Gemmatimonas phototrophica: one gene and its partners. The protein of the gene in region 2 interacts with the protein of the main gene of each other region in a pairwise test. Links are inferred from orthologs where the notes say so. Each region holds a gene or a part of one and is shown on either strand. Other genes may lie near its edges.

Region 1 (6,947 bases), 1.1 Mb from region 2 along the record:
GTCCACCGCCGCGCCGAGGGCACTCTCCAGTTCACGCCGATTCGGTTTGAAGACGGTCGCGCCCCGGTAGGCGAAGAAATTCCGGAATTTCGGATCGACCACGATGGGCAACGAGCGGCTGCGTGCCAACGCGATGGCCCCTTCGATGACCGCCGGAACCAGCACGCCCTTGTTGTAGTCCTCGAAGACGAGGGCAGTGGCCTGCGGCAAGGTCCGTTCGATGGCCGCCAGTACACGTTCCACATCGGTGGCGTCAAGATCGGCGTCGTCTTCTTCGTCAAACCGAACCAGTTGCTGCGATCTGGCCATGACGCGCGTCTTGGTGGTTGTCGGACGAGCCACGGTGACCAGCGACCGGGATTGCATGCCGCCGGCATCGAGATGGTCCCGCAGTGTTGAACCGGCCGCGTCATGGCCGACCACTGCCACCAGATCGCAGCCGGCGCCAAGGGCCGCGACGTTCTGCGCCACGTTGGCCGCCCCGCCCAGTGCCAGTTTACGATCGCGGACGCGAACGACGGGCACCGGCGCTTCCGGCGAGATACGGTCCACATCGCCGCGGAGGTACACGTCGAGCATGGCATCGCCCACGATGACCACATGCTGATCGCGTGCGGCCGTCAGAAGCGCCTCGAGCCGGGCGCGAGTGATGATTGGCGTCATGCGCTAAAGCTAAACAATCAGTAGCTTGATCGTGATGACATCCCCCGACGCCGTTCCCGCCGCTCGCGCACGGACATCGCCCCTGCTGGTGCTGGCGGTGTCGGTCGTGGGTATTTCGTTCGCCGCTCCGCTGATTCGCCTGTCCGCCGCTGATCCTCTCGTCATTGCGACGTGGCGGCTCGGTTTCTCGATGATCATCGTGGCGGCGGCCCTGGCGGTCGGTGGCGGGTGGCGGGAGTGGCGCAGCCTTGATCGTCGCGAGTATCTGTTTGCGCTCGGGGCCGGTGTCATGCTGGCCATTCACTTCTGGTCATGGAACGCGTCGCTCCGCTATACGACGGTGGCCGCGTCCGTGTCGCTGGTAAATCTGCAGCCGGTCATCATTGCCATCGTGAGTGTGCTGTGGCTCCATGAGTCGCCGTCACGTGGGCAATGGCTGGGCATCGTGTTGGCGGTTGTGGGAGCCTTGGTGGTTGGCGTGGCCGATGTCCCGGGAGGAGTGGCTGCCATTGGGCCGGCGTTACTGGGGACTGGCGGTAGCGGCAGCTCCCGAGCCTTGTTTGGCAATGCCCTGGCGTTGTTGGGTGGGGTAAGCGCCGCAGGCTATTACCTGATCGGTCGCCGTATCCGGCAGCATCTGGGATTATGGCCCTACGTGGCGCTCGTCTACGGTGCCGCGTTCGTCGTCTGTCTCGTGCTCACGCAGCTCGCGGGCAAGCCCCTCACACCTCAGCCGCCACGTGAAATGGCCATTTTCGCCGGGCTGGCGCTGGGTCCCATGTTGCTGGGGCACACCGGGATGATCTGGGCGTTGGGCCACCTGCCAGCCTTTATCGTGAACCTCACCACTCTGGGGGAGCCCATTGGCGCGACCCTCCTGGCGGCCCTGCTGCCAGGAATTGCCGAGGTCCCAGGGTGGGGCACGATCGTCGGCGGGGCCCTGGTGCTGACCGGCGTGGTGCTGGCGGCACGGAAATAGGCCGCGCCCCGGGTTTTTGACCGCCGGGAAGCCGGTGACTGGCTCGGCCGGGTTATCTTTTGCGGGTGTGGATTCCTGACTCTTTCGCCAAGCCGACGAGCGGTGCCAACCTGCCCGCTGCGCACCATGTGGGCAATGGGTTCGGCCCGCCTTCCCAGACGCGCAGCCTCGACGTGGTGGTCTCACGTGGGGGGACGGTCGAGTCGCTGCATCGCGTGCACGCCGCGGTCGTGTCCGCCGATGGCGTGCTGTTGGATGCCGCTCGCGACCCCGAGCTGCAAGTGTGGTGGCGCTCGTGCGCCAAACCATTTCAGGTCATGCCGCTGCTGCGGAGCGGCGGTTTTGAGTCCCTCGGGTGGGGAGTGGAAGAGCTCGCTTTGGCCTGCGCGTCGCACGGCGGTGAGCCGGAGCATGTGGAGGTGGCCACGCGCATGCTCGCACGGCTTGGCCTCGAGGAAGGCGATCTCGCCTGTGGCCCGCACGAGCCACTGGCCAGTCGTGGCGCCCGCCTGGCCCGGGAGACCGGGCAACGTCTCACCCGTCTGCACAACAACTGCTCGGGGAAGCATGCGGCGATGCTGGCGCGTGCGGCGCAAACGGGAGCGTCTACGGTAGGGTACGAACGTCCCATGCATGCGGTACAGCAGGACTGCCTGTCGGCCGTGGCGCAATGGAGTGGGGTGGATCCGACCGCCATCGGTGTTGGAGTCGATGGCTGTGGCGTCTCCGTGTTCTCTCTCCCGCTGGCCAACATGGCGCTGTCGTACGCGCGGCTGGTCCGCGCTGCCGCGGAGGGAGATGCCGCCAGTCGCCGCGTCGTGAGCGCCATGACGGCGCATCCGTTTCTGGTCGGTGGGACCGATCGGTTCGACACCGTGCTGATGGAAGCGTGCGGTGGGAATGTGCTTTGCAAAATTGGCGCGGAAGGCGTGCACACGTTTGCGATCGTCGATCGGGGAATCGGCTTTGCGCTCAAAGTGGAGGACGGCGCCCCCCGTGCGCAGTATCCCGCGGTGTTGGCACTGCTGGCCGCCTACGACGCGCTCCCGTCGCCATTGCCTGACGCCCTGCGAGAACACATGCAGCGAGCGGTGCGCAATACGCGGGGCGAGCCGGTGGGCGTCGTGCGGGTTGGCCGTGCCGATGTCGGCGATCGGATGGAATTTCCGGCATGAGTGACCACGTGCGTTCGCAGGAACCAACGGCCGACGAATCGATGACAGTACCGACGGCGCCTGACGCTATTCTGTCATCGTTGGATGTGGAGACGGCTGCGTTGGTCTATCTCGCTGCGGTGCTGGCGGGCGGCAGTGAGGCGCAGATGCGCGCCGCGCTGACCGATGCCGCTGGCACAGTGCGGACCGTCTGGGTGGAAGAGGTCATCCTGCAGACGTATCTCTTTGCCGGTTTTCCTCGGGCCCTCAACTCCGCGCGTGAATGGCGCCGTATCAGTGGGTCGAAGGCACCGGCACAGGATGCGTTCGGAGTGGACGACCCGCAGGAGCGGCAGGCAAAGGGCGAAGCCACGTGTGCCACCGTATACGGACGGTTCTACGATCGGCTCCGTGTGAATATTCACGATCTGCACCCGGCGCTCGACCGCTGGATGGTGGAAGAAGGGTACGGAAAGGTGTTGTCCCGGGCGCCGCTGGATCTGGCCCGGCGGGAGTTGTGTGTGGTGGCCGCCTGTGCCATTGCCAAGCAGGATCGTCAGCTGCATTCCCATTTGCACGGGGCGTTACACGCGGGGGCGTCGGAAAGGACGGTCACCGCCGCGTTGGACGTCGTCGCGCCCCTCCTCGATGCCGATGATGTTCGTCGCTATCAGGGGCTCTGGGCGCGCGTGCTCGGGAAGTGAATTTCTTCAAGAGAGTCTAGAGCGTCTTATGTTCGTCGATCGCGTACTCGTAAAAGTAGAAGCCGGCACCGGTGGCTCCGGCCAGACCTCGTTCCGCCGCGAAAAGTATGTGGCCATGGGCGGGCCGGATGGTGGCGACGGTGGGCGCGGCGGCGACGTTATCGTGCAAGCCGACCGCAACCTCACCACGTTGCTCGATTACACCTATCGGGATGCGTGGAAGGCGGAGCGCGGACAGCACGGAGAAGGCTCGAACCGGACCGGTCGTTCCGGCGAAGACATCGTCATGCCTGTGCCTCCGGGCACGATCATCCGTGACGCCGATTCCGGTGAACTGGTTGGCGAAGTCATGGAGCACGGCGATCTGCTCACCGTCGCCAAGGGCGGTCGTGGTGGCAAAGGCAATGCGTTCTTCGTGACCGCCACCCACCAGGCGCCTCGCGAATGGCAGCCCGGGGAAGACGGGCAGGTTCGCAAGCTGGAGTTTGAACTCAAGCTCATTGCCGATGTCGGACTCGTCGGCCAGCCAAACGCGGGGAAGAGCACCTTGCTGTCGGTGATTTCCGCCGCGCGCCCGAAGATCGGCGACTATCCGTTCACCACCCTGTCACCAAACCTCGGCGTGGTGCCGCTCAGCGACCACCGCTCGTTCGTGGTCGCCGATATTCCCGGCATCATTGAAGGCGCCCACGAAGGAAAGGGGCTCGGGTTGCAGTTCCTGCGGCACATTGAACGCACCCGCCTGCTTGCGTTCCTCATCCCCATTGATGCCCTCGACTGGCAAGCGGAATTCGATCAGCTGCGCCACGAAATTGCCGCGTACTCTGACGAACTGGCGAAGAAGCCGTTCTGCGTGGTGTTCTCCAAGCTCGACTTGCTGGGCGAGCACTATATCCCGGAAATCGACGCCAAGGGTGCCTTCGCGATGTATGCCATCAGCGGTGCGGGACGCATGGGGCTCGATACCATGCTGGACGGCTGGTGGCGCCAGATTCTGGCCATGCGTGCCGAAGCGCTGAAGCCGGAGCAGGATGCCCAGCTTCTCCCCTGATTACGACCACGCGGGCGCCGGTTCCAGCGACGCGCGCTGCCTCACGCCCGACGACCAGGGGTATCCCGCGCGATTACGTGACCTCGCGCAGGCACCACGCCAGTTATGGGTACGCGGTACCATGGCCATCGGGGAGCCACCGGCGGTGGCCATTGTCGGTACGCGGCTTGCCACTGGCTACGGCTTGCGGGTGGCGAAGGCAATCAGCACCGCGTGCGCCCGCGCCGGCGTCTGCGTGGTGAGCGGACTGGCCCGCGGGATTGATGCGGCGGCGCATGAGGCCGCCCTCGATGCCCACGGGCGGACGGTTGCTGTCCTCGGCACCGGTATCGATCAGTACTACCCGCGTGCTCATCGCACCCTGCAGGAACGCATTGCCCGCGATGGTCTCGTGATGAGTGAACTGGGCCCGGGGGACACCGGGCACGGGGGCTCGTTCCCGCTGCGAAACCGGCTGATTGCCGCATTAGCCGACATCACCGTGGTGGTAGAGGCGCCCGAGAGCAGTGGTGCCTTGAATACGGCGCGCTACGCGCAAGAGCTTGGCCGTACGCTGGCGGTAGTGCCGCACCCCATCGACTCGCCAAACGGACGGGGGAGCAACGCGCTCCTCAAGCTCCACCATGCAGAACCGGTGTGTCAGCCAGACGATGTGCTCGCTCTCTTGCGCATGTCCGCGTCTCCGTCGGTTGGCATTTGCCTGGAAGGGGATGCGGCCCTGTGCTGGGACGCCTTGCAGCATGGCGTCACCGACGTGAACGCCATGGCACGCCACACCGCATTGTCGCCTCGTCAGATCTCGTCCATTCTGGCGTTACTCGAAATTGATGGGCTGGTGACCTTCGATGCGGCCGGACAGCCGCGCCCCGCTGTTGGACTCGGATGAACGCGGACTCCAGGAAACCACTCCGCGTACCGTTGCAGGCGTTGTCGTCCCGCTACGAACATTTGTATGTGCACGTCCCGTTTTGTGCGCGCCGGTGCAGCTATTGCGATTTCTCGATCGCCGTCCGGCGACAGGTGCCATGGCGGGAATACGCGGCCGCCATTCATCGCGAGTGTAGCATCCGCCAGGTGCAGGACGTGACCGGACCGTTGAGCACCTTGTATTTCGGCGGTGGGACACCGTCGCGTCTGGGCCCGGATGGCGTGCAGGCGATGCTGGATGCGCTGCGTCAACACGTTATGCTCGCGGATAACGCCGAAGTCACACTGGAAGCCAATCCCGAAGACATTACCCCTTCGGCGGTTGAGGCGTGGCGCGAGGCTGGCATCAATCGCTTGAGTATCGGTGTGCAGAGTTTTGATGACCTGGTGTTGTCGTGGATGCACCGGGTACACGATGCGGCGGGTGCTGAGCGGGCCATCGCTGCCGCGCGTGCCGGCGGCATTGACGCGTTCTCCCTCGATCTCATTTTTGCCACACCGGATCGACTGGCGCGTCAGTGGAACGTGGATCTTGAGCGGGTGATTGCTCTCCAGCCGGATCATGTTTCACTCTACGGCCTGACCGTGGAACCGCACACGCCTCTCGGGCGGTGGCATGCGCGTGGGCAGGAATCCGAAGCCTCCGAGGAGCGGTACGAACGGGAGTTCCTGGCCGCCCATGAGCGGTTACAGGCGGCGGGGTTCGAGCACTACGAAGTGTCAAATTTTGCGCGTCCGGGACGACGCGCCCGGCACAACAGCGCCTACTGGCGCGGCGTTCCGTACCTTGGACTGGGGCCGTCAGCGCACGGCTACGATGGCGTAGCGCGGCGCTGGAACGTGGAGGCATACGCCGCCTGGGATCGCGCCGTGCGTGACTTGCAGGATCCGGTGGGCGGTGAGGAAGTGCTGACCGACGAGAACCGGATCGCCGAGGGAGTGTATCTTGGACTGCGGACCCATGACGGGCTTTTCGTGAGCGAGTGTGAACTGGCGCACATGGCCGAGTGGGAACGGGCCGGGTGGATCACCGTCCACCGCGACGCCGATGCACGCCGGGTTGTGTGTACGGCACAGGGGTGGATGCGGCTTGATGCACTGGCCGCAGACTTGACAGCGTTTCGCAGCGGTTCGTAGGCTACCACTCATGGGACGCGACATGGTGCACGGCGGAGAGCTCTCCGAGCGGGAGCGGCAGGTACTGGAGGCGGTGATTCACAGCTATGTCGCAACGGCGGAACCCGCCGGCTCGCGCACGCTGTCTCGTCGCTTCGGCCTCGGCATCTCGCCCGCCACGATTCGAAACACCATGAGTGATCTCGAAGAAAAGGGATTTCTCTTCCATCCGCACACCTCCGCAGGGCGCATCCCTACCGATAAGGCGTACCGGACGTATGTCGATTCACTGATCCGGGTCGATCCCCTTTCGGGCGAGGATCGCCGTCGCCTGGAGGCCGACATTCAGGGCG
Region 2 (2,896 bases):
ACTCGGCGCGGCCGGAGGCCACGAACACGAACACCTTGACGATGTCGGCCTTGCGGATGCGCTTGATGACGGCGTCGGTGAGCGTCGTGTCCTTTTCGGCCACGACTTCGCCGGTGTCGGCATCGATGACATCGCGGGCGAGCGTACGGCGCACTTCGCGCTCGCCACGATCGATGGCGTCCTGTTCGTCGCGCAGGTCGATCTGCGTGTACGAGGCGAAGACCTTGATGGTCTTGATGCCCTGACGGACGAGGCGGTTGAGCACCTCTTCGGTCAGCTCATCGCCTTCGCGCACGAGCAGTTCCGACTCGGAGCGCTCGCGCTCGGCCTTGGCCTTCTTGGTCTTGGCCTTGGGCGCATCCTCAGGCGTGATTTCGCCCTGCAGCGTGATGTCTTCGGCGATAATGGCGCCGAGGATTTCACGGATGTCGTTGCGGGTTTCGCGCTTCTTGAGGAGGTCGAGATCGCGTTCGGCGAAGAACAACCGCAGGATGTCGCGGTTTTCCCCGTAGCCAAAGGCGCGCAGGAGCGCGGTGGCCGGGAATTTCTTCTTCTTGTCGATGTGGACGTAGATCACATCGTGGATGTCCACGGTGAACTCGACCCACGACCCGCGGAACGGAATGATCCGCGACGACAGGAGGCGTTGGCCATTGGGGTGCGTGCTCTCTTCGAACACCACGCCTGGCGAACGGTGGAGCTGCGACACGATGACGCGCTCAGCACCGTTGATGACGAAGGTGCCGAGCTCGGTGAGCAGCGGCAGTTCGCCCAAATAGACTTCTTTTTCGATGATGTTCCGGGGACGCTTGCCGTCGCCGGTATCCTCGAAGATGACCAGTTGGAGGGTGGCCTTGAGCGGCGCGGAATAGGTCATGTCGCGCTCAATGCATTCGGCGACCGAATATTTCGGTTCACCGAGGCTGTACCGTACGAATTCCAACGAGAAATTCTCGTGGACATCCGTGATCGGGAACAGGTCTTTGAAGACGCGTTCGAGGCCGACGTCCTCGCGCTCCTGCGACACGGCATCCAGTTGCAGCAGCGACTCAAAGGCGCGCGTCTGGATGTCCAGCAGGTGGGGCATATCCATGCCCGTCTCGAGCTTCGCGAACGAGATCTGGTTCATCATATCCTTAAGGGGCTCACCCTCTGGCGGGGCGCGCGATCCCGGGGTGACCGGGGGCGCAAAGCGCTCCGTCCCCGACGGCTTCAGTCATCAAAACATGACCGAAGCCCCCGGGGAGGAGCGTTACAACGACGGAACTACGGGGTGTCGACGTAAACCGGTGGCTGGAAAGCCGTGGCCTTACTTGATCTCGACGCCAGCGCCTTCGGCCTCGAGCTTGGCCTTGATCTGCGCGGCTTCGTCCTTCGACACGTTTTCCTTGAGCGCCTTGGGGGCGCCATCGACGAGGTCCTTGGCTTCCTTGAGGCCCAGGCCGGTGAGCTCGCGCACCACCTTGATGACCTGAATCTTCTTGGCGCCCGCTTCCTTGAGGATCACGGTGAACTCGGTCTGCTCTTCCACTGCCGCCGCCGGAGCGGCCCCAGCGCCGCCGCCCGCCGCAACCGCGGCGATCGTGACGTTGAACTTCGTCTTGAACTGCTCAATGAGGTCGGCGAGTTCGATGACGCTCATCGCGCCGATCGCGTCGAGGATCTCGTCCTTGCTGATCGTGTTAGCCATGGTGGTACTTTCTCCGTGAATGTCCCCCAGGGATCCTGGGGCGTGTAATCAGGCGTACGCCTGGGGAACTCAGTTGGAGCCTTCGAGCTGCGCCTTACGGGCGTCGAGGGCGAGGGCGAACATCATCGGGATGCTGTTGAGGTAGCCGGCGAAGATCGAGAGCGCATCTTCACGCGTGGGCAGGGAGGCCAACTTCTTGACCATCTCCGCATCCACCGCGTTGCCCTCGTACAGACCACCCTTCACAGCGGGCTTCTGGTCGTTCTCCTTCGCAAAGTCGGAGAGGACCTTCGCTGCCGTGATGGCATCCTTCGCCACCACCACCCCCGTCGGGCCCTTCAGACGCTGGGAAACCAGTCCGCTCTCGTTGACTGCCCGGAGCGCCAGCGTGTTCTTGATCACGACGTAGTCCACCCCCGCCTTGCGCAGGCGGCGACGGAGTTCGGTCATGCGCTTCACGTTCAGCCCCGTGAAGTCGGTGTAGTAGAGCGCCTGCGCGCCGCTGAGCGTCGTCTTGAGGCTGTCTACCAGGATCTGCTTATCGGCCTTCTTGGCCTTCGGCTTGGCTTTCATGGTTGCGTTACCCTCTTACCGGAACGGCGTGGTGTCGACGGTGACGCCAGGACCCATGGAGCTCGAGATCGCGACGTTGCGGATGTACACGCCCTTGGCCGCTGCCGGCTTCGAACGAACGATCGTATCCATCAGCGCGGTGAAGTTGGACTCGAGCTGGTCGGGGGTGAACGAAACCTTGCCGATCGGGGCGTGCACATTGCCCCCCTTGTCAACGCGGAACTCGATCTTGCCGCCCTTCGATTCCTTGACTGCCTTCGCCACGTCAAACGTGACCGTACCGGCCTTCGGGTTCGGCATCAGGCCACGCGGACCAAGGACGCGGCCGAGCTGGCCGATCTGTCCCATCTGGTCCGGCGTCGCAATCATGACGTCGAAATCGAGCCAGCCTTCCTTGATCTTGGCCAGGAACTCCGTGCCCACGAAATCAGCGCCCGCATCCTGGGCTTCCTGAATCTTGGCACCGGCGCAGATGACGAGCACGCGCATCGTCTTACCCGTACCAGCCGGGAGGACGACGGTGCCACGGACCACCTGGTCGGCATGACGGGGATCGACGCCAAGACGAATCGCGACTTCCACCGACTCGTCGAACTTGGCGAATGCCATGTCCTTCACGAGCGCGATCGCCTG
Region 3 (7,996 bases), 110 kb from region 2 along the record:
CGGATTGAGTGACAGCTTCTGGTCTTTGGCCACGCCAAGATTCACCGGGCGCAGGTCTGGCAGCCACGATGCCGAGCAATATTCGCGACCACACCGTCCAATGCCGGAGAGCCGTTTGGCTTCGTCGCGGACGCCGATCTGCTTGAGCTCAATGCGCGTCTTGAATTGCGCCGCGAGGTCACGCACCAGACCACGAAAATCCACCCGTTTTTCGGCGGTGAAGAAAATCGTGAGCTTTCGACGGTCCCACTGCCATTCCGCATCGGTGAGCTTCATGACCAGGCCGTTGGCCTTTACCCGCTCCATGGACGCGCGGCGCGCCAGCTCATTCTCTTCCGTGAGGACGCGCTCCAGCTGTTCGTCGGCCTTGGTGGCGAGACGCAGCGCCTTCCGCGGTGGCGGCGCCGTGCCGCAGCCATGGGCGCACCCGTTGCAACGTACCGCCGCCAGTTCACCGGTACTGTGCACGCGCCCGAAGTCTTCGCCGCGATCCGCCTCGACAATGACGGCCGCGCGAAGCGGGGGCGGCACCTCGCCGTCCCACGAAAAAAACTCTTTCCGGTTCCCCCGGAATGCGACTTCAATGAGGTGTCCCACAACCACCAACGCCTATTCGGTAAACTGACCCATGCGCAGAAACTTCTCCCGACGACGTCGCACGAGCTTGTCCGGCTTGAGGCGTCGCAGCTCCTCAATGTTGCGCATCAGGCTGTCGCGCAGCGATCTGGCCGTGGCCACATGATCGGCGTGTGCCCCACCGGCCGGTTCCTTCACGATTTCGTCGATGATGCGCAGTTCGAGCAAATCGTTGGCGGTAATGCGCAGCGCTGTCGCGGCCTTTTCGCGCATCTCCGGACTCTTGCCATCCTTCCAGAGAATCGCGGCACATCCTTCCACGGAAATCGTGGAATACACCGAATTCTCCAGCATGAGGACGCGGTCGGCTACACCAAGAGCCAGTGCACCACCTGAGCCACCTTCCCCAATGACCGTGGCCACAATGGGGACCTGCAGATTGCTCATCTCCAACAGGTTGCGGGCAATGGCTTCACTCTGGCCGCGCTCTTCGGCGCCAAGACCAGGCCACGCGCCGGGCGTATCGATGAACGTGATGACCGGCACCTGAAACTTCTCGGCCAGCTTCATGAGGCGGAGCGCCTTGCGGTACCCCTCCGGATGCGGCATGCCGAAGTTGCGCTTGAGATTTTCCTTGGTGTCGCGGCCGCGCTCGTGGCCAATCACCATGACCGTTTCGCCGTCGAGGCGGGCCCACCCGGCCATGATCGCGGCATCCTCACGGAACAGCCGATCGCCGTGCAGCTCAATGAAGTCGGTAAAGACGTGCTTGAGGTAATCGGACGTGAACGGGCGACGCGACAGACGCGCCACCTGCACCCGTTGCAACGGCGTGAGGTTCTGATACACCTGAACACGCACCTCGGCCAGTTTCGACTGCAGTGGCGCGATTTCGCGCGACACATCGATCGACTGTTCGGAGGCGAGTCGCTTGAGCTCCTCGATCTGTTTTTCGAGTTCCGCAATGGGGCGCTCGAACTCGAGAACCGGGGCAGCAGCCATGGCTATCCTGGAAAGATCACGTGATGCCCGTCAGCCACCGGTGCGCACAAGACGCACCCGGTCGGCGCCAAGCAGCGCGCGAAGGTCGGAAAGAATTGCGGCAGACGCCGTGACGGTCAGCGATTTGGATCGGAATCGCACCGATCGGCCATTCGCGTCGCACCAGCGGAGCTCCAGCGGGGCCGATCCTTCATTGGCTTCCACCTTCGCCCGAACGTCGTCCATGATTGCAGCGGGAAGATCCAGCCCGGGGGCCAGATCGATCGCCACGGCCACTTCACCGTTGGCGCGCACTTCCTCGAAGCGCGTCACACCTTCCACGATGAATGTGGCGTTTTCGACACCCTGGTCCTTCTTGGAGTACCCGCCCTTAAGCAGGAGGGGAATGTCCGGACGCACCCGCTCCGCGATCACCCCCCAGGCCTCCGGAAAGACCAGCACCTCGGAAGATCCGGAAAAATCCTCGACTGTCAACCGGGCAAACTCATTCCCCGACCGCTTCGAGATCTGTTTTTTGATACTGGTCACCACCACCCCGATCATGACCGCCTCCGGGACCCACGTTCCCAGCTGCGCCACGGTGTGCGTGGCAAAGAGTTCGCACTCTGTTCGGTATTTCTCGAGCGGATGTCCCGAAATGTAGAAGCCCAGCAGCTCCTTTTCGCGCTGCAGGCGCTCGCTTTCCGTCCAGGTGGGGATATTGGGCAGGGTGGGAGCCCCTGATTTCCTGGGCGTGTCGCTGGCGTCCGGCCCGCCGCCCAGCAGATCTCCAAACAGAGAACCTTGCCCCTTCTCCGCCTCTTCCTGCTGCAGCGCGGCCTCGGAGATGGCGGCATCCAACGCCGCAATGAGCTGCGCCCGATGCCCACCCAGCCCATCGCAGGCGCCGGCAGCAATGAGCGCTTCAAAGACCCGCTTGTTGCACAGACGCAGGTCCACCCGCGAACAGAGGTCGTACAAACTGGTGAAGGGCCCGTCCTCACGCGCCGCCAGCAGGGAATCGATGGCGCCGCGCCCCACATTGCGGATTGCTCCCAGGCCAAAACGAATGCGCTTGTCCGCCACCACCGTGAAGCGCCATCCCGATTCGTTCACGTCCGGGGCCAGTACGTCCAGCCCCATTTCGCGCGCTTCGGCAATGTACTTGATGACTTCTTCGGTCTTCCCGATGTTCGACGACAACAGGGCCGCCATGAACTCGGCGGGGTGATGCGTCTTGAGGAAGGCGGTGTGGTACGCGACGACGGAGTAGGCAACGGAATGACTCTTGTTGAAGCCATACCGTCCGAACGTCTCAATCTGTCCGGCCAACTCCTCAATGATCTTGGGGTCGTAGCCCTTCGCGATCGCCTTCTCGGAAAACTTGCCGAGCTCCTTCTTGATGAGCTCCGCATCCTTCTTGCCCACGGCCTTTCGCAAGACGTCGGCTTCTGCCAGCGAAATGCCCGCCAGCACCTGAGCAATACGCATCACCTGTTCCTGATACGTGATGACGCCGTACGTATTGGAAAGAATGGGCTCCAGCTCGGGGAGCGCGTACACCGTGGGCTCTTCGCCCCGCTTTCGCCGGATGTACACATTGTGCATACCGGCGTCGAGCGGCCCTGGTCGCAACAGCGCGTTGGAGGCAACGAGGTCGTCAAACCGGTCGCAGCGCATGCGCTTGAGCACGTCGGTCGCGAGCGGTGATTCAAACTGGAAGACGCCGCCGGTCCGCCCGGCCCGCAACACCTGATACGTTTTTTCGTCAGTGAAGCCGCGCTCCTCGAGCGTGACTTCCACCCCTGTGCGCTGCTTGATCGCCTTGATCGTGTCGGTGATCACGGTGAGCGTCGTCAGCCCCAGAAAGTCCATCTTGAGCATGCCGGCCTTCTCCAGCGCCGTCATGTCGTACTGGGTCACGATCACCCGCTCGTCGCCGTCACCGCCGGATCCCTTCGACGCCTGCGTGCAGATGGGCACAAACTCATCCAGCGGGCCTGGTGCAATCACCACGCCGGCCGCGTGCACGCCCGTATGACGGGACAACCCTTCGAGCTTGATGGCAAAGTCGAGCAGCTGCCGGTAGCGCTCATCCTGATAGAGCTGCTTGACTTCCGGCACCTGCGTAACGGCTTCCGCTACCGTGAGCGAATTGTTCGGGGCGTTGGGAATGAGCTTCGCCAGCGCGTCGGTCTCCGCCGGTGAAAAGCCAAGCGTGCGCCCCACGTCCTTGACCGCCGCGCGCGACTTCATCGTCCCGAAGGTGACGATCTGCCCTACGCTGTCCTTCCCGTACTTCTGTCGCACATACTCAATGACTTCGCCGCGTCGTTCGAAACAGAAGTCCACGTCCACGTCGGGCATGGACACGCGCTCCGGATTGAGGAAGCGCTCGAACAGCAGGTCGAACTCCAGCGGACATACATCGGTAATGCGCGTGGCGTAGGCCACCAGCGAACCGGCCGCTGATCCGCGCCCCGGACCCACTGGAATGCCACGATCGCGCGCCGCCTTGATGAAGTCGGCCGTAATCAGGAAGTAGCCGGCGTAGCCGGTCTTCGTAATGACGCCCAACTCGTAATCCAGCCGTTCCTGCACGTTGGCCGGCAGCGGACTGCCATACCGCTCCTTGGCGCCATCCGTGGCCAACTGCACCAGCAGGTCGTTCTCGGTGGCCACACCCTCGGGCAGCGGGAACGACGGCACGTAATACTTCTTGGCAAACTGCACGTCCACGCTGTCGGCAATGGCCAGCGTGTTCGTGAGCACATCCTCGCGACCGGGAAAGAAGGGACGGATTTCGTCGGGACTCTTGAAGTAGAGCCCGTCGTCGTACTGCATCCGCTCCTTGTCGTTCCGGTCCTTCCCGAGGCCAATGCACAGCAGCACATCGTGCGCGTCGTGGTCCTCATGCTTGAGGAAGTGCGCATCGTTGGTGGCAATGACCGGCAGGCTCAGATCGTCCGCCAGCCCCAGGATCTTCGCGTTGAGACGTGCCTGTCCTTCGCTGGTGTGCGCCTGCACTTCCAGGTAGTAGCGGTCCTTGAACACATCCGCATACCACTCGGCCGCCTTCCGCGCTTCCTCCATGCGGTCGTCCATCAGGTGCCCGGCCACTTCTCCGGCCAAACAGGCGGACGACACAATGAGCCCTTCGGAGTACTTCGCCAGCAACTCGCGATCAATACGCGGCTTGGTGTAGAAGCCTTCGGTATAGGCCAGCGACGTCAGCTTGACCAGATTCTTGTAGCCCACCAGATCGCGGGCAAGCAGTACGAGGTGGTAATACGGCTTCACCCCGGGGGCAGGGCGCCCGCGCTGCTTGCGGTCACCCGGCGCCACGTAGGCTTCCATGCCAAGGATGGGCTTCACACCCGCCTTTTTCGCCTTCTCCTGGAACTCCCAGGCGGCGTGCATGTTACCGTGATCGGTGATCGCGAGCCCCGGCATTTCGTAATGCTGGGCGCGCTTGATCAGATCCTCGATACGGTTCGCGCCGTCAAGGAGCGAATATTCGGAGTGGCAGTGCAGGTGAACAAACGACATACCTCAAATGATACCTCAGCACGGTAGGCCGTGGCAGATCTTGCGCCGGCTGCTCAAACCACTTGGTACCGTCGCCGCCGCCGCGGTGGTGCTCTTCCTTGGCGTCACCCCCATGGGATGCTACATCTCCCGGGCGGCGTATGAAGAAGCGCGCATCCTCGCCCGACGGCAGCCCATTCCGAAACTCGTAGCCCGCGAGAGCACTGAACCTGCGCTGCGCGCCAAACTGGCTCTGGTGCTCGAGGCCCGGCAGTTTGCCGTCGATTCGCTGCGCCTCGATGCTGAAGAGAGCTTCACCACCTTCTCCCAGCTTGACCGGGATACGCTCGTGCTGGTGGTCTCGGCCGCCTATCGCGACCGGCTGGCGCGCAAAACGTGGTGGTTCCCCGTGGTGGGAAGCTTTCCGTACAAGGGGTTCTTCGACTTCGCCCAGGCCCAACGCACCGCGGAGCAACTGCGCAACGAGGGTTTCGATGTCACCGTGGGGCCCTCCAGCGCTTTCAGCACGTTGGGCTGGTTCAACGACCCGCTGGTGAGCACCACCGTCAAGGCCGACAGCGTCACGCTGGTGAACACCGTACTGCACGAACTGCTGCACACGACGTTCTTTGCCAAAGGGCAGGTGTCGTTCAACGAATCCTTCGCCACGTTTGTGGGCGGGCGAGGCGCCGAGCACTTCTTCCGCGCCAAGGGCGACAGCACGTTGCTCAAGCGGGCGCAGGATGACTGGCAGGACGATCTGGTACTGGGCGCGTTCTGGGAGCGCACGGCCAAAGAAATTGACAGTGTCTTCGCCACGCTTCCCGATTCGGCGAAGGCCCTGCGCATCGCCTCACGCGATACCGTGTACGCCCGCGCACGCCGCCGACTCGTGGACACCGTAGGCCCGCAGCTCAAAGGCTACCCGGCCGGCTGGGTGGAGCGTGTGCCGCTCAATAACGCCGTGCTGCTGTCGCGCCGTGTCTATGCGGAGCGCCTCGATCGCTTCGACTCGGTCTACGCCGCGGCCGGTGGTGACATCAAGGAAGCCATTCGGCGGGTCATTGCGGCGCACAAAGATTCGGTGCGATTAGCCGGGGGGCGGTGAACCGATGGCACGAAGGCATCCAAGGCATCCGAAGCATCCAAGTTTACTGATCTTCTTGGATGCCTCGGATGCCTTGGATGCCTTCGTGCCATCGGTTCCAGGAGCCAGGATTACTTCGACGTCTCCGGCAGCAACACAAACCGTGCCCGATTGGACTCGACCAGGAACTTCTGCGCGGCGGCCGAGAGCTTCTCCACGGTCAGCCCGTTGATGAGGGTGAGATAGTCACCCATGGTGTCGAGCGGGTCGCCGTTTTCCACCCGGGTGCGCATGGTGTTCAGCCAGTAGCCGTTCTGCTTCTGCGACACTTCAAATTCGCGGCGCTGCTGCTCCTTCACCCGCTCCAGCTCGGCGGCGGTGGGGGGCGTGGTGCGCAGCTTCTGCATTTCGTCGCGCACGGCGGCAAACATGGTGTCGGCCTTATCCGGCGCCGATCCGTATTGAATGGCCACCTGCCACTCCTGCCGCAGGCGACGGGAGAACGCCGAGGTGACGCTCACCGAATACGTCCCTCCCAACGATTCCCGCAGGCGATCGAGCAGGCGCATCTGCAACAGTTCGCCAAGCGACGACAACACATACGAATCCTCGCGATTCCAGGGTGCCGAGCCGGCCATGAGCACAATGGACTGGCTCTGCGGAGCGATCCCCTTCTTCACGGCCTTGTCGATCACTCCGGCAAACTGCGTGGGACCCACATCACGCGGCGTTTCCTTGCGTCCCGCAGTGGGGAGCGCGCCCAGCCACTGCTCCACCAGCGGCTTGAAGGTGGCAAGGTCAACGTTGCCTACGAAGAAGAAGGTAAAGTCACCGGCATCGCTGAACCGATCCTTGTAGATCGTAAGCAGTTCGTTGATGTCCAGTTCCTTGAGCATCTCCATGGAGAGCGGACGGGCGCGTGGGTGCCCACCGGCCAGCGTCTGCTGAATGGTGTCGCTGAACACCGCCATGGGGTTGGCGTCCTTGTTCTTCAGGAACTGCTCGAACTGCTGCAGCTGCGCCTTGAATACCGTGCTGTCGGCGCGCGGGGCGGTGAAGCGCAGGTAGATGAGCTGCATCAGTGTTTCGAGATCCTTCGGCGATGCCGCACCGGACATGCCTTCGCTCAGATCACTGATGGACGGAGTGGCCGAGGCCACTTTGCCAGTGAGCTTCTTGCGCAGATCAATCGTGGAGAAGCTGCCCACGCCACCGGCGGCAATGATGGACGGAGCCAGCGACGTCTTGAAGGCATCCTTGTCGGCCACGAGGCTCGCGCCTCCTGGACTGAACGACGACATGAGAATCTGGTCGGCGTTGAAGTCGGTGGGTTTGATGAGCACCCGCACACCATTCGATAGCGTCCAGTCGGTGATGTTCTGCGCGGCAATACGCGCTTCCTTCACCACCTTGCCGGCGGACGGGGTCGTGGGCACCAGAGCCCCTTCGGCTACCGTTTCCACCCACGGCGTGATGTTGGAGGCGACCACCGTACCAAACACGGCCCGTACTTCGCTTTCGGTGGGAACCCGCAATCCATCCTTCTCCGGGACCGTCACCGTGACCACGCGGTTGGCGGCGCCACCGCGCGCATTGGCTACCGCATTCACCTCAGCCAGCGTAATGGTGGGCAGCAACTTCTGTACGGCGGCGTATTCAAAGGCAATGCTCGGCGCGCCCTCACCGCTCAAATAGTTGGCGATGTACTCATCCACGAAGGCCCCACTGGGCGTCTTGTCACGCTCGGCAAAGCTGCGCTCGTAGCTGCGCAGGGTGTTGGTGCGCGCCCGCTCCAATTCGCTCGCAAGGAAGCCATGACGCTGC

What was found.
Region 1: the proteins of rplL (region 2) and obgE interact in binary tests that used the Escherichia coli proteins (3 or more experiments, as listed by UniProt). The link is inferred for Gemmatimonas phototrophica from one-to-one orthologs.
Region 3: the proteins of rplL (region 2) and dnaE interact in binary tests that used the Escherichia coli proteins (3 or more experiments, as listed by UniProt). The link is inferred for Gemmatimonas phototrophica from one-to-one orthologs.

What each region holds. Positions count from the first base shown.
Region 1 is NZ_CP011454.1:2,349,227-2,356,173, reverse strand. The notes cover bases 2,569-5,539. They hold obgE (GTPase ObgE), read left to right. Parts: upstream 2,569-3,528; coding sequence 3,529-4,551; downstream 4,552-5,539. Other genes in these bases: hemW (radical SAM family heme chaperone HemW), read left to right, coding at 5,506-5,539; dprA (DNA-processing protein DprA), read left to right, coding at 4,532-5,437; GEMMAAP_RS09990 (carboxymuconolactone decarboxylase family protein), read left to right, coding at 2,814-3,500; GEMMAAP_RS09995 (asparaginase), read left to right, coding at 2,569-2,817. Outside these bases: rfaE1 (D-glycero-beta-D-manno-heptose-7-phosphate kinase), read right to left, coding at 1-663; GEMMAAP_RS10000 (DMT family transporter), read left to right, coding at 698-1,642; more of GEMMAAP_RS09995, read left to right, coding at 1,708-2,568; more of hemW, read left to right, coding at 5,540-6,615; heat-inducible transcriptional repressor HrcA, read left to right, coding at 6,626-6,947. UniProt on the Escherichia coli protein: An essential GTPase which binds GTP, GDP and possibly (p)ppGpp with moderate affinity, with high nucleotide exchange rates and a fairly low GTP hydrolysis rate.
Region 2 is NZ_CP011454.1:1,220,388-1,223,283, reverse strand. It holds rplL (50S ribosomal protein L7/L12), read right to left. Parts: upstream 1,691-2,896; coding sequence 1,310-1,690; downstream 1-1,309. Other genes in the region: rplA (50S ribosomal protein L1), read right to left, coding at 2,279-2,896; rplJ (50S ribosomal protein L10), read right to left, coding at 1,760-2,263; rpoB (DNA-directed RNA polymerase subunit beta), read right to left, coding at 1-1,129. UniProt on the Escherichia coli protein: The binding site for several of the GTPase factors involved in protein synthesis (IF-2, EF-Tu, EF-G and RF3). Is thus essential for accurate translation.
Region 3 is NZ_CP011454.1:1,104,055-1,112,050, forward strand. The notes cover bases 1,409-5,428. They hold dnaE (DNA polymerase III subunit alpha), read right to left. Parts: upstream 5,107-5,428; coding sequence 1,609-5,106; downstream 1,409-1,608. Other genes in these bases: GEMMAAP_RS04595 (acetyl-CoA carboxylase carboxyltransferase subunit alpha), read right to left, coding at 1,409-1,578; GEMMAAP_RS04605 (aminopeptidase), read left to right, coding at 5,114-5,428. Outside these bases: GEMMAAP_RS04590 (PSP1 domain-containing protein), read right to left, coding at 1-531; more of GEMMAAP_RS04595, read right to left, coding at 610-1,408; more of GEMMAAP_RS04605, read left to right, coding at 5,429-6,193; GEMMAAP_RS04610 (M16 family metallopeptidase), read right to left, coding at 6,304-7,996. UniProt on the Escherichia coli protein: DNA polymerase III is a complex, multichain enzyme responsible for most of the replicative synthesis in bacteria. This DNA polymerase also exhibits 3' to 5' exonuclease activity. The alpha chain is the DNA polymerase catalytic subunit.